One region of the Lysinibacillus sp. CNPSo 3705 genome, then DNA from elsewhere that is predicted to be linked to it. Evidence: riboswitches for the same ligand, from Rfam matches in the RefSeq annotation. Region 1 holds a riboswitch; each other region holds the start of a gene.
What was found. Region 1 has a riboswitch for cobalamin ahead of PVA17_RS15300 (ribonucleoside-diphosphate reductase subunit alpha). Riboswitches for the same ligand answer to the same signal wherever they lie in the genome.

Region 1 (3,174 bases):
GTAAATCATTCCTTCATGCTTATTCGGATTCATGCGATTGACTTCATCACGATAGAACATAAACGGCACGCCTGTTTCTAGCTGTGAGCGCATAATACGCTTCATAATATCAATAGCTGGTACGACTTCACGACTTAACAATGGATTCGCGATACATTCCTCATATTTAATACGGAAGGAACCGTCACCCTTTTTCTCATCGTAGAAATCCTCTAGTGAGTAGCCCATAACCTCTCGTACTTCATGTGGGTCAAATAAGTGCCACTCCCCACGTGCTTCAACAGTTTCCATAAATATATCCGGTAAGCATAGCCCTGTGAAAATATCATGGGCACGTAAACGTTCATCGCCATTGTTTAAGCGTAAATCTAAAAACGTAAAGACATCTTTATGCCAAACATCTAGATAGACAGCAATAGCGCCTTGTCGTTGTCCAAGCTGATCGACTGATACCGCCGTATTATTAAGCTGTTTAATCCATGGTAAAACGCCACTTGATGCACCTTTAAAACCTTTAATAGATGAGCCTCGGCTACGAATTTTACCCATATAAACACCAATACCACCGCCGTATTTCGATAATGTTGCGACATCTGTATTCGTGTCATAAATGCTTTGTAAACTATCATCTACTGTATCGATAAAGCAACTTGATAGCTGTCCATGTGTTTTACCCGCATTCGATAATGTCGGTGTGGCAACAGTCATATATAAATTACTCATTGCCCAATAAGATTCACGGACTTTTTCTAAACGATTTTCTGTTTCATCCTGCATCAGAGTCATCGCAATAACCATCCAGCGTTCCTGCGGTAGCTCCACTGGTGTTTTCGTGTAATCACGGACTACATAGCGGTCCATTAATGTTTTTAAACCAATATACGTAAACAACTCATCTCGACTTGATTCTAGGTACGAAGCGAGTTCCTGAAGCTCCTGCTCACTATATTTTGTTGTTAAACTTTCATGATACAATCCAGCTTCTGTATAGTGTGCTAAATGTTCTGGGAAAACTTTATAAACATCTTTCACTGAGACACCACGACGCATTGCAAATTGATCATATAGTTTTTCTAAATATATTTGAGCTGCGATAAATGTCCAGTATGGCTCTTCCTCATCAATAAGGCTAAGCGTTTGTAAAATCATCGCATCTGCCCATGCTTCAAATGTCGCATTGTCGTTTTTTCGTAGCCATCGATCTGATAATCTGACAAAACTTTCAAGTTCATCCTCTGTGTAGTTTTTCTTGAGCTTAGCAATTTGTTGTTCGATTTGAATTGTCATGTAACATTCTCTCCCTTTCCTTCTCCAGCAACACAAAAAAAACGATCACGCAACATTTATCGGTTACGTGATCGCTGTAAAATCGGAAATGGAAATGAAGGACATGCACACAAAGAAGTGAACAAATCTCTCGCCTCCACTTCTCAATCCCCGAAGAATGTGTTGCTGTCTTGAACAAATCGGCAGGTCTCCTGGCTCGTACTTCCTCCAAATGATTACCTTCCCGTTCTTCACAGTGGCCAATTATCATTTGTCAGCACTTACAGTTGCGGGGACAGCTTCGGCCTAAGATGACTCTCTTTCCGAATTCCCTTTTAAACCATATTGGTACCGCTCGTCCAAAATACTATATATAGTGTTTTAACTCCTAAACAAATCTAACATATTGTGTTTATTGTTGCAATAGGTGTTTTGCACCTTGCACGTTATAAAGTGCTACATTTTCTCGAAGCAAGCCCAATTACAATGCAGTTTTACGTAGTTTTTCAAAATTTCTAGGAAATTTTTTTTGTGCTAGCTGCTCTTTTTCTGGCTGAATTCCTAGCAAAACTACTGCACATGGACCAGCCGATTTCTCAATATCTAACGAACTTTTGACCTGTTGCTCGCCAAAAAGTCGGGTAAATTCGACTTGTAGACCTTTTGATCCAACTGGCCATACTTGCTGCACTATTCCCTCTTTCCACGCCTCAAAAATAGGTTGGAGCTGCGCCATATCTTTAGGCTGTGCAAGGATTTCATTGCCTACAAGCGGTAATCCATAGGTGTACCAACTAAGCTGTGCATGCTTAGTTGCTGTGCGTGTTTGCTGCTCACCTAGCATCGTTATAGACAAACCTGATTGTAGAGTCGGCATATTGGACTCAGTACTACCATCTATTTGTGGACAATTAAGACCCGTCTCAGCAAAAACCTGCTGAATGCCTGCAACGTAACGAGCCCATGCAGCATCCCCTGAAAAATTAGCGAGTATAATATGGCTTGGTAAAGCATTTGCAGCAAGCTGCTCTATAAAAGTAACACGCGCCGTCAAGTATGCCGTTATTTTGTCTGGAGCAGACACAACATCTTGTGGTTTTTCACCAATTGCTGCGGCATTATCAGATGTTGCAATTAACCCGCCTATTTGTATTGCATTTCTCAATGGACTCGACCTTCCTTACGCATAAACACTTTAGAGAGAATTGGCATCACAATGGCAACAATCACTAGATTTATGAGTGTTGCCAATGGAAGACTAGTCAGTGATGCCCAGTAAAATGCAGGACTAATGATAAAGTAAAATGGTAAAGGTGCAACAACACCATTGAAAACAAGTGCCACAGGCCATTTCCAGAAACGCATTCCTTTTTTATGCATTACCCCAAAGACCCATACAACAATAAACATTTCTACTGCGATAATAATATGTAGTGGCCCATATGGAAAGCCAGTAGTTAAGGCTGAGATAAAATGCCCAATGACTCCCGCAACCCCTGCTAATACTGGAGATAAAAATACAACGCTCAACAATGCAGGTGCAGAGTCAAGCGCAGCAGTTGAAATAAATGTTGGAATTTTAATGACTGCACCAACTGCACAAATTGCCGCTACCATGGCAGTGAGCGTCAATTTCATCAATCTTTGTCGATCCATCCCATTTCCTCTTTCCTGTTATATTTGGCTCGTCATCCATAACGTAGGTCGATTTCCGTTCCCGTTGGACGCTTGGTCGCTGACGCGCAGAGCAAAGCGCTTTCAAGGGGTGCCAAGCCTCCACTCCGATCAACTTATTTACAAAGCATACGTCTTTGCAAATCTCATCCCCAAATGAACAGCCTATTAAATTTTTTAAAACTATATTATTTGATTCGTTCCCCGATACCGTACCAAATACGTACGACTTGT
Region 2 (3,174 bases), on a different contig from region 1:
TGTAGCTTCCATCCCGCTTCCTCTAACAATTGTTGCGCTTTTTTGGGATTATATAAAATGGGCGCTAAATCAATATTGGCATAGGGAATAGCATCCCAAAATAGTGTATTGGCAACCTTTTCTGTACCATGTGTAATACTATCAACCATTTGTTCCTTATTGATTGCATATTGAATCGCTTGGCGAACCTTCAATTCTGCTAACGGGCCAGACTGTGTATTGAACAGTAGCGCTTTTGTAGACAAAGGTTCAGACGTAGCGGTTTTATATTTTCCACTATCTTTTAAATACGTATAGTTATCTAAACTAATAATGCCTCGACCATATATTAAATCTAATTCTTCGTTTTCAAAGGCCAATGAAATCGATTCTGAATCAGGGATGATTTTTACTTTTATTTGTTCTACAAGAGGTTTTTCTCCCCAGTAGTTGTCGTTGCGACTGAATAGAGCGTATTCATCCTTTTTGTAATCTGTTAAAACCCATGGGCCTGTCCCAATTGGCGCTTTCATTGCATCTTGGGTCGCATCACCTTCTGGGAATCCATTATCCCCTAAAAAACGGAAAGGTCTTACAAAGGCAAGTTCGTTTAAAACAGGATAATACGGTTCATCTAATTGCAATCGAATTGTATAATCGTCTACTTTCACAACCTCTTTAATATGGTTAACCATACCCATCCACGAATGCAATTCACGATTTGCTAAAACGGCATCAAAGTTGCGTATTACATTATCTGCATTAAAAGCTGTTCCATCTGAATACTTGACATCTTTTCTCAAATGGAATACATAAGAGGTTTTATCCTTTGAGATGTCCCAACTTTCTGCTAGTTTCGGCGTAATTGTTCCATCATCATTATAGTCAACCAATGATTCATAGACCATTGCTTGTGCTGTCATTTGATTTGGTAAATATGTATGGGGATTTAATGGACCTACATCTAATGGCCACCCAATCGTTATCATTTTTTCGTCTGTCTGTTTTTTCGATGCTGTCTCTCCCTTTTCATTGCTTGTACAGCCAGTGAGTAAACTGAACATCAAAATAAGCGTGAAAGGAAGTAAATACTTTGTCAATCTCATTTTCTGTCTCCTTCTTTGTTTGTGGTTCACTAAATGAATCTAGATTGAAAGAAGGCATAAAAAAACCTTATTCCAAAAGAATAAGGACAGAACAACTTACTATAAGTAAGCCTCTATCCATCTCCCTATCTTTCGTAGATCATCAATGAATCTCTTTACAAGCAGGCATTCTGGCTCATGAATCATAATGTTGCTTCACCTTCCCAAGTAATTTCTCAGTGGTTATCGAAACAAAACTCCTCATTTACAGCTGCGGGACAGCATGGGATTTACACCCATTTTCCTTTTAATTGAATGAAAGCTTATTTCACTCAAACTTGTAATGGTTGCTATGAAATTAGTATTAAACATATCATGCTCTAATGTTCGCGTCAATTTTATTTTCTGAATATAATAAAAACCTATTAGTAATGGCTAACACAATAAGGCCAGGTTCTTAACCTTGGCCTGTTTTACTTCATATGTCAGCTTTCTTTAATGAAAACAACGTATAGATCGTATCAATTTCATGGGATTTTTCCAAAACCCACGAGGTTTTGGTTAAAATCCGCTGCAATCCCTCTAGCCCAAGATATTGGATTTGCACGCCAATAAATTCTGTAAAACCCAGGTATCCCGGATTTACATGCGCCCGGTCGAAAATTAATGAACCCGTGATCCGAGCGTCCGCCGGGGAGTTAGTATAGAAATGGTTTAGATTTTCAATGATGGCTGCATCCGAACCGTACTCAAATAGACCACCCTCCGATGAACAGAGTTGAATCCAGTTGGAACGTTCTAAACTCATCTTTAATAATGCCTCTGGTTGACTCCAGTCATAATGAATAATATTGAGGGCAATGTCCAGGTCATGAAGGCGTTCCCCTGGCTGCTTCAAAGCATCGATGCATCGCTTGGCAAAATTGGGGCCATAAGTATCGATATCTAAAATATTGATTTCAATCTTGCGTTCCTTAAGTAATTCTGGGTCCGATTCTTGAATGAGAATTAGGGTGTTGATACTGTCGGTAGCGGCCCCTCCAGCGATATTAAAAAAACAAAGGTTCCGTTCAGGAAATTGCTTAAGCTGGGGTAGCAAAATTTCCGACTGGCACCGACAAAGATCCCTCAGCCTGATCCGGAGTCCCATAAAAGAAGTTTGCTTCACTGCCCACTTATCCCGGAAACCTAATTTTATCCCTCTAGTTAAATCGGGGCCAAGTTTGTACAGCAAAGTACGCATGCCACTAAGATAAGAATTGTCAACATTCGACATTTTCACAAAGATGTTGCGGATAAAGCCAGGCATCTTTTTTAATGATTCAATGCTCCTGGCTGACTTAAGACAGCTCAAATGATACGCCTGTTCATCAATACTTGCGTTGAAAAGGGGATGAGTAATATCTAAGATAGGCAATTGAATTTCATTCTCGAAAACCGCATAAAGAATTCGCTTATTTTCATTTGCATTGTCCACTTTATCACCACTTAATTTATCAATTTTCTGCAAAAAACCAAGAAACAAATAACGCAATAATACTTTCACCTAATGAACGCTGTCTTTTTGTTTAGATATTCGTGAATTAAATATAAATAACTTCACCATCTTCTTACAAAGAACGTACCCGCTTATTGCTCTAATAAATAAAATATCGGTAGTACTATCAATCCTAGTAGAAAAAGCACTGGAATCGCGGAAACAATTAACGCAAAAATTCTTAACTTCCCCTTTTGGCTAAAAAATGCAGTTAGAAATGAAGCTATTATTAAAGAAATAACTACAATGTCTCCAATTTCTGAGGTTCCGTTCACTTCAATTGGTGTAATATAGGCGAAAATAATGAACAAAGTAAATAATAACAATGAAATAATACTTAAATATTTTCTTAAAGCCATTACCTTACCTCCTGCATTTTTTACAATTGACTATTTTTATATATTCTTGTTTCACTAATCTGCTCCTATAGCTAGCACCAACTTTTATTACTTAATCCCAAACAGACCAAGCAGCCTCAATATGATTACCTGATGGGTCAGTAAAAACAAAGTATTTAGCATTTTCTCCACGCCAAATAATTTCACTAACTTCTACACCACTATTCTTTAATGC
Region 3 (3,174 bases), on a different contig from region 1:
TACGCTCAGCGAATGAGCAAGGCTTTGCTGCAACAACAGATCATTTAACGCTGTTAACTGCAGAAAAAGAAATTGATTTACTGAAAAAAGTGGGCGACTTCCCGAAAGTGGTAGCAGATGCTGCGAAGCACCGTACACCACACCGTATCGCCAACTACATTCAAGAAACAGCAGCTGCATTCCACAGCTTCTATAACGCTGAAAAAGTATTAGATGCTTCAAATAAAGAGCTAACAGAAGCTCGTTTAGCCCTTATTACTGCTGTACGTACAACAATTGCCAACGCATTACGCTTAATCGGCGTATCTGCACCGGAAAAAATGTAATAATCGTCTTTCTAGCCCCGGCACAATCATGTGCCGGGGGTTTTATGTTTTAGGAAGCAAGAGCGGTTGAGGCGAGGGAAAGAGTGGCCGGGTTGAGGGGAAGATTCCGGGGCGACGGAAAGAGCAGCCGGAGCGACGGAAAGAATAGTCGAAGTGACAGAAAGAATATGAAGCGACGGAGGGAGCAGCTAGGGCGACGGAAGGAACAGTCGAAGCGACGGAAAGAACCGCCGAAGTGACGGAAAGAATCAGAAGCGATGGAAGGAGCAATCGAAGCGACGGAAGGAACCGCCGAGGCGACGGAAAGAATAGTCGAAGCGACGGAAGAGACAGCCCAAGTGACGGAAGGAACCACCAGAGCGACAGAAAGAATCTGAAGCGACGAAAGGAGCAGCCGGGACGACGGAAAGAATAGTCGAAGCGATGGAAGAAACAGCCGAAGTGACGGAAAGAACCACCAGAGCGACGGAAAGAATCTGAAGCGACGGAAGGAACCGCCGAGGCGACGGAAAGAATAGTCGAAGCGACGGAAGAGACAGCCAAAGTGACGGAAAGAACCACCAGATTCAGCGGGTGTCCAACACCAGATGAAATAGAGGAACTCAATCTAAGAACGCTACGTCCTGTGGCAATGACTGAGTGACCAACATTATATTGGCGAATGTCACGGAATTGGAAAGAAGTTCACATAGGATGTTAGCCTAAAATCATCGCATCCATGCGATAACGGCTAACTGACCTGCATCACGCAGGCCTAAGCACAAAGCCAATCCCGACGCAATTATGCCAAGGCATAATGGATTGTTTAGAAGTCGTCTCGAATGGAGGCGACTTCTTTCATTTTCATGTATAATAAAATCAACTGAATATTATAAAGGTTCTTTACTTAAGTAAAGTGAAAAGGGAAATCGGTGTAATTCCGATGCGGTCCCGCCACTGTATGTGTGAGTTTTTTCAATCTGCGCCACTGAAAATTTCGGGAAGGCTTGAAAAAGCGTATGAAGCACAAGCCAGGAGACCTGCCTTTATGGAAAACACGTTGTAGCCTACGAGGATAGGATGGTGGATTTTGTATATGTATTTTTGTGCAAATTTAACCCCCTCATTATTTTTTGATGAGGGGTATTTGTTTTGGAAGATGAATGTCGATAAATTTGAAAACATGGGCGAATGTTGGTTAGAAGTTCGCGATGTTGATATACCCCTACAATGTTAGGTATCAAAAACTAAAACGTATCGATAAATCAGAAAAACAATAACAACTATATGCACAAATAGACTGAGGAGGATTCACATGAAGAAAATTTGGAAAATAGGGTTATCAGCATTTTTAGCTATTGGCTTACTTGCTGCATGTAATACAAAAGAGGCGACAAATGACAAGCCGTCATCTTCTGAGCAACAAGGGACAACAAAAGTAGACCAAGCAACATTCCCAATGACGATAAAGGATGCTACAGGCAAGGATATTACGCTAGAGGCACCTCCTGAAAAAATTGTCTCACTCATTCCGAGTAACACAGAAATTTTATTTGGCCTTGGCTTAAATAATGAAATAGTTGGTGTGACAGATAATGACGACTATCCACCAGAGGTTACTAAAAAAGAAAAGGTTGGCGGTATGGATTATAATATTGAAAAAATTATTGCTTTAACGCCGGATATCGTTTTTGCGCATGCGTCGGGTATGGGTTATTCAAAAGGAGCTATTGAACAGCTTGAGGCGGCAGGTGTAAAAGTATTTGTTGTAGCGGATGCAAAAAACTTTAATGAAACTTACACAACAATTGAACAGCTTGGTCGTGCAACAGGAAAACTAGAAGAGGCTAAAAAAATTGTTGCAAATATGAAGGCAAAAGTTAAAGAAGTTGAAACAAAACTTGACGGTGTTGAGGCGAAAAAAGTCTTTGTAGAGTCGTCTGATGAGCCAGAAATTTATACAGCGGGTAAAGGTACATTTATGAATGAAATGCTAGAAATGATTCATGCCGAAAATGTGGCAGCAGATTCAAATAGCTGGTATAAAATTGATGCTGAACAAATTATCGCAAAAAATCCAGATGTCATTGTTGTGGCATATAATTACGTACCTAATATTTTAACGAAAATTCCACAACGTGCAGGCTTTGAGACAATCTCTGCCGTGAAAAATAACGCCATAGTACAAGTGGATGAAAATATAACAAGTCGTCAAGGTCCTCGTTTAGCAGATGGTCTTGAGGAATTAGCGAAGGCCGTCTACCCTGAGGCGTTTAAATGAGTAAAAAAATTGTAGCCTATGTAACAGCAATAACGCTTCTAATTATTAGCATCTGGTGTGGCGTGGCGATAGGCTCGGTTCATATTCCGCTAGAAGTATTGTGGAATAAGGCGGCTGATGAAACAGCCGCCAATATTTTATGGAAAATTCGATTACCTCGAGTTTTGCTTGCGGGGCTTGTAGGGGCGTCACTTGCAATTGCAGGGGCCGCTTTTCAAGGCTTATTAAAAAACCCTTTGGCTGACCCTTATACGTTAGGTGTTTCCTCTGGTGCATCAGTTGGCGCAGTTATGACGATTTTTTTTAGTATATCAATACCTGTTGTAGGTCATTTTACATTGCCGACCTTTAGTATGATAGGTGCCATATTAACGATGGTAGCTGTTATGGGCTTTGCTAGAATAGTAGACCGCTCGTTAAAAATGGAAACTCTAATTTTAACGGGAGTTATATTTAGTTCATTTTTAGGTTCCTTGATTTCTTTAATGATTGCATTATCTGGTGAAGAGCTTCGCCAAGTTATCGGATGGCTGCTCGGCTCAGTATCGATGCGTGGTTGGCCTTATGTTCAGATGATTATCCCGTTTG

Region 2: it holds a riboswitch for cobalamin, as region 1 does, so the genes downstream of both, nikA (nickel ABC transporter substrate-binding protein) here and PVA17_RS15300 (ribonucleoside-diphosphate reductase subunit alpha) in region 1, are expected to answer to the same signal.
Region 3: it holds a riboswitch for cobalamin, as region 1 does, so the genes downstream of both, PVA17_RS15845 (ABC transporter substrate-binding protein) here and PVA17_RS15300 (ribonucleoside-diphosphate reductase subunit alpha) in region 1, are expected to answer to the same signal.

What each region holds. Positions count from the first base shown of each region.
Region 1 covers NZ_JAQZSD010000035.1:7,313-10,486, forward strand. Annotated here, with positions in the region: gene PVA17_RS15300 (ribonucleoside-diphosphate reductase subunit alpha) at 1-1,287, opposite strand, end outside; cobalamin riboswitch at 1,451-1,637, opposite strand; gene PVA17_RS15305 (hypothetical protein) at 1,748-2,431, opposite strand; gene PVA17_RS15310 (ECF transporter S component) at 2,428-2,922, opposite strand; gene PVA17_RS15315 (bifunctional adenosylcobinamide kinase/adenosylcobinamide-phosphate guanylyltransferase) at 3,129-3,174, opposite strand, start outside.
Region 2 covers NZ_JAQZSD010000053.1:16,640-19,813, reverse strand. Annotated here, with positions in the region: gene nikA (nickel ABC transporter substrate-binding protein) at 1-1,085, opposite strand, end outside; cobalamin riboswitch at 1,229-1,421, opposite strand; gene PVA17_RS18840 (hypothetical protein) at 1,543-2,589, opposite strand; gene PVA17_RS18835 (histidine kinase) at 2,694-2,960, opposite strand; gene PVA17_RS18830 (VOC family protein) at 3,052-3,174, opposite strand, start outside.
Region 3 covers NZ_JAQZSD010000037.1:31,443-34,616, forward strand. Annotated here, with positions in the region: gene argS (arginine--tRNA ligase) at 1-326, shown strand, start outside; cobalamin riboswitch at 1,185-1,367, shown strand; gene PVA17_RS15845 (ABC transporter substrate-binding protein) at 1,621-2,586, shown strand; gene PVA17_RS15850 (FecCD family ABC transporter permease) at 2,583-3,174, shown strand, end outside.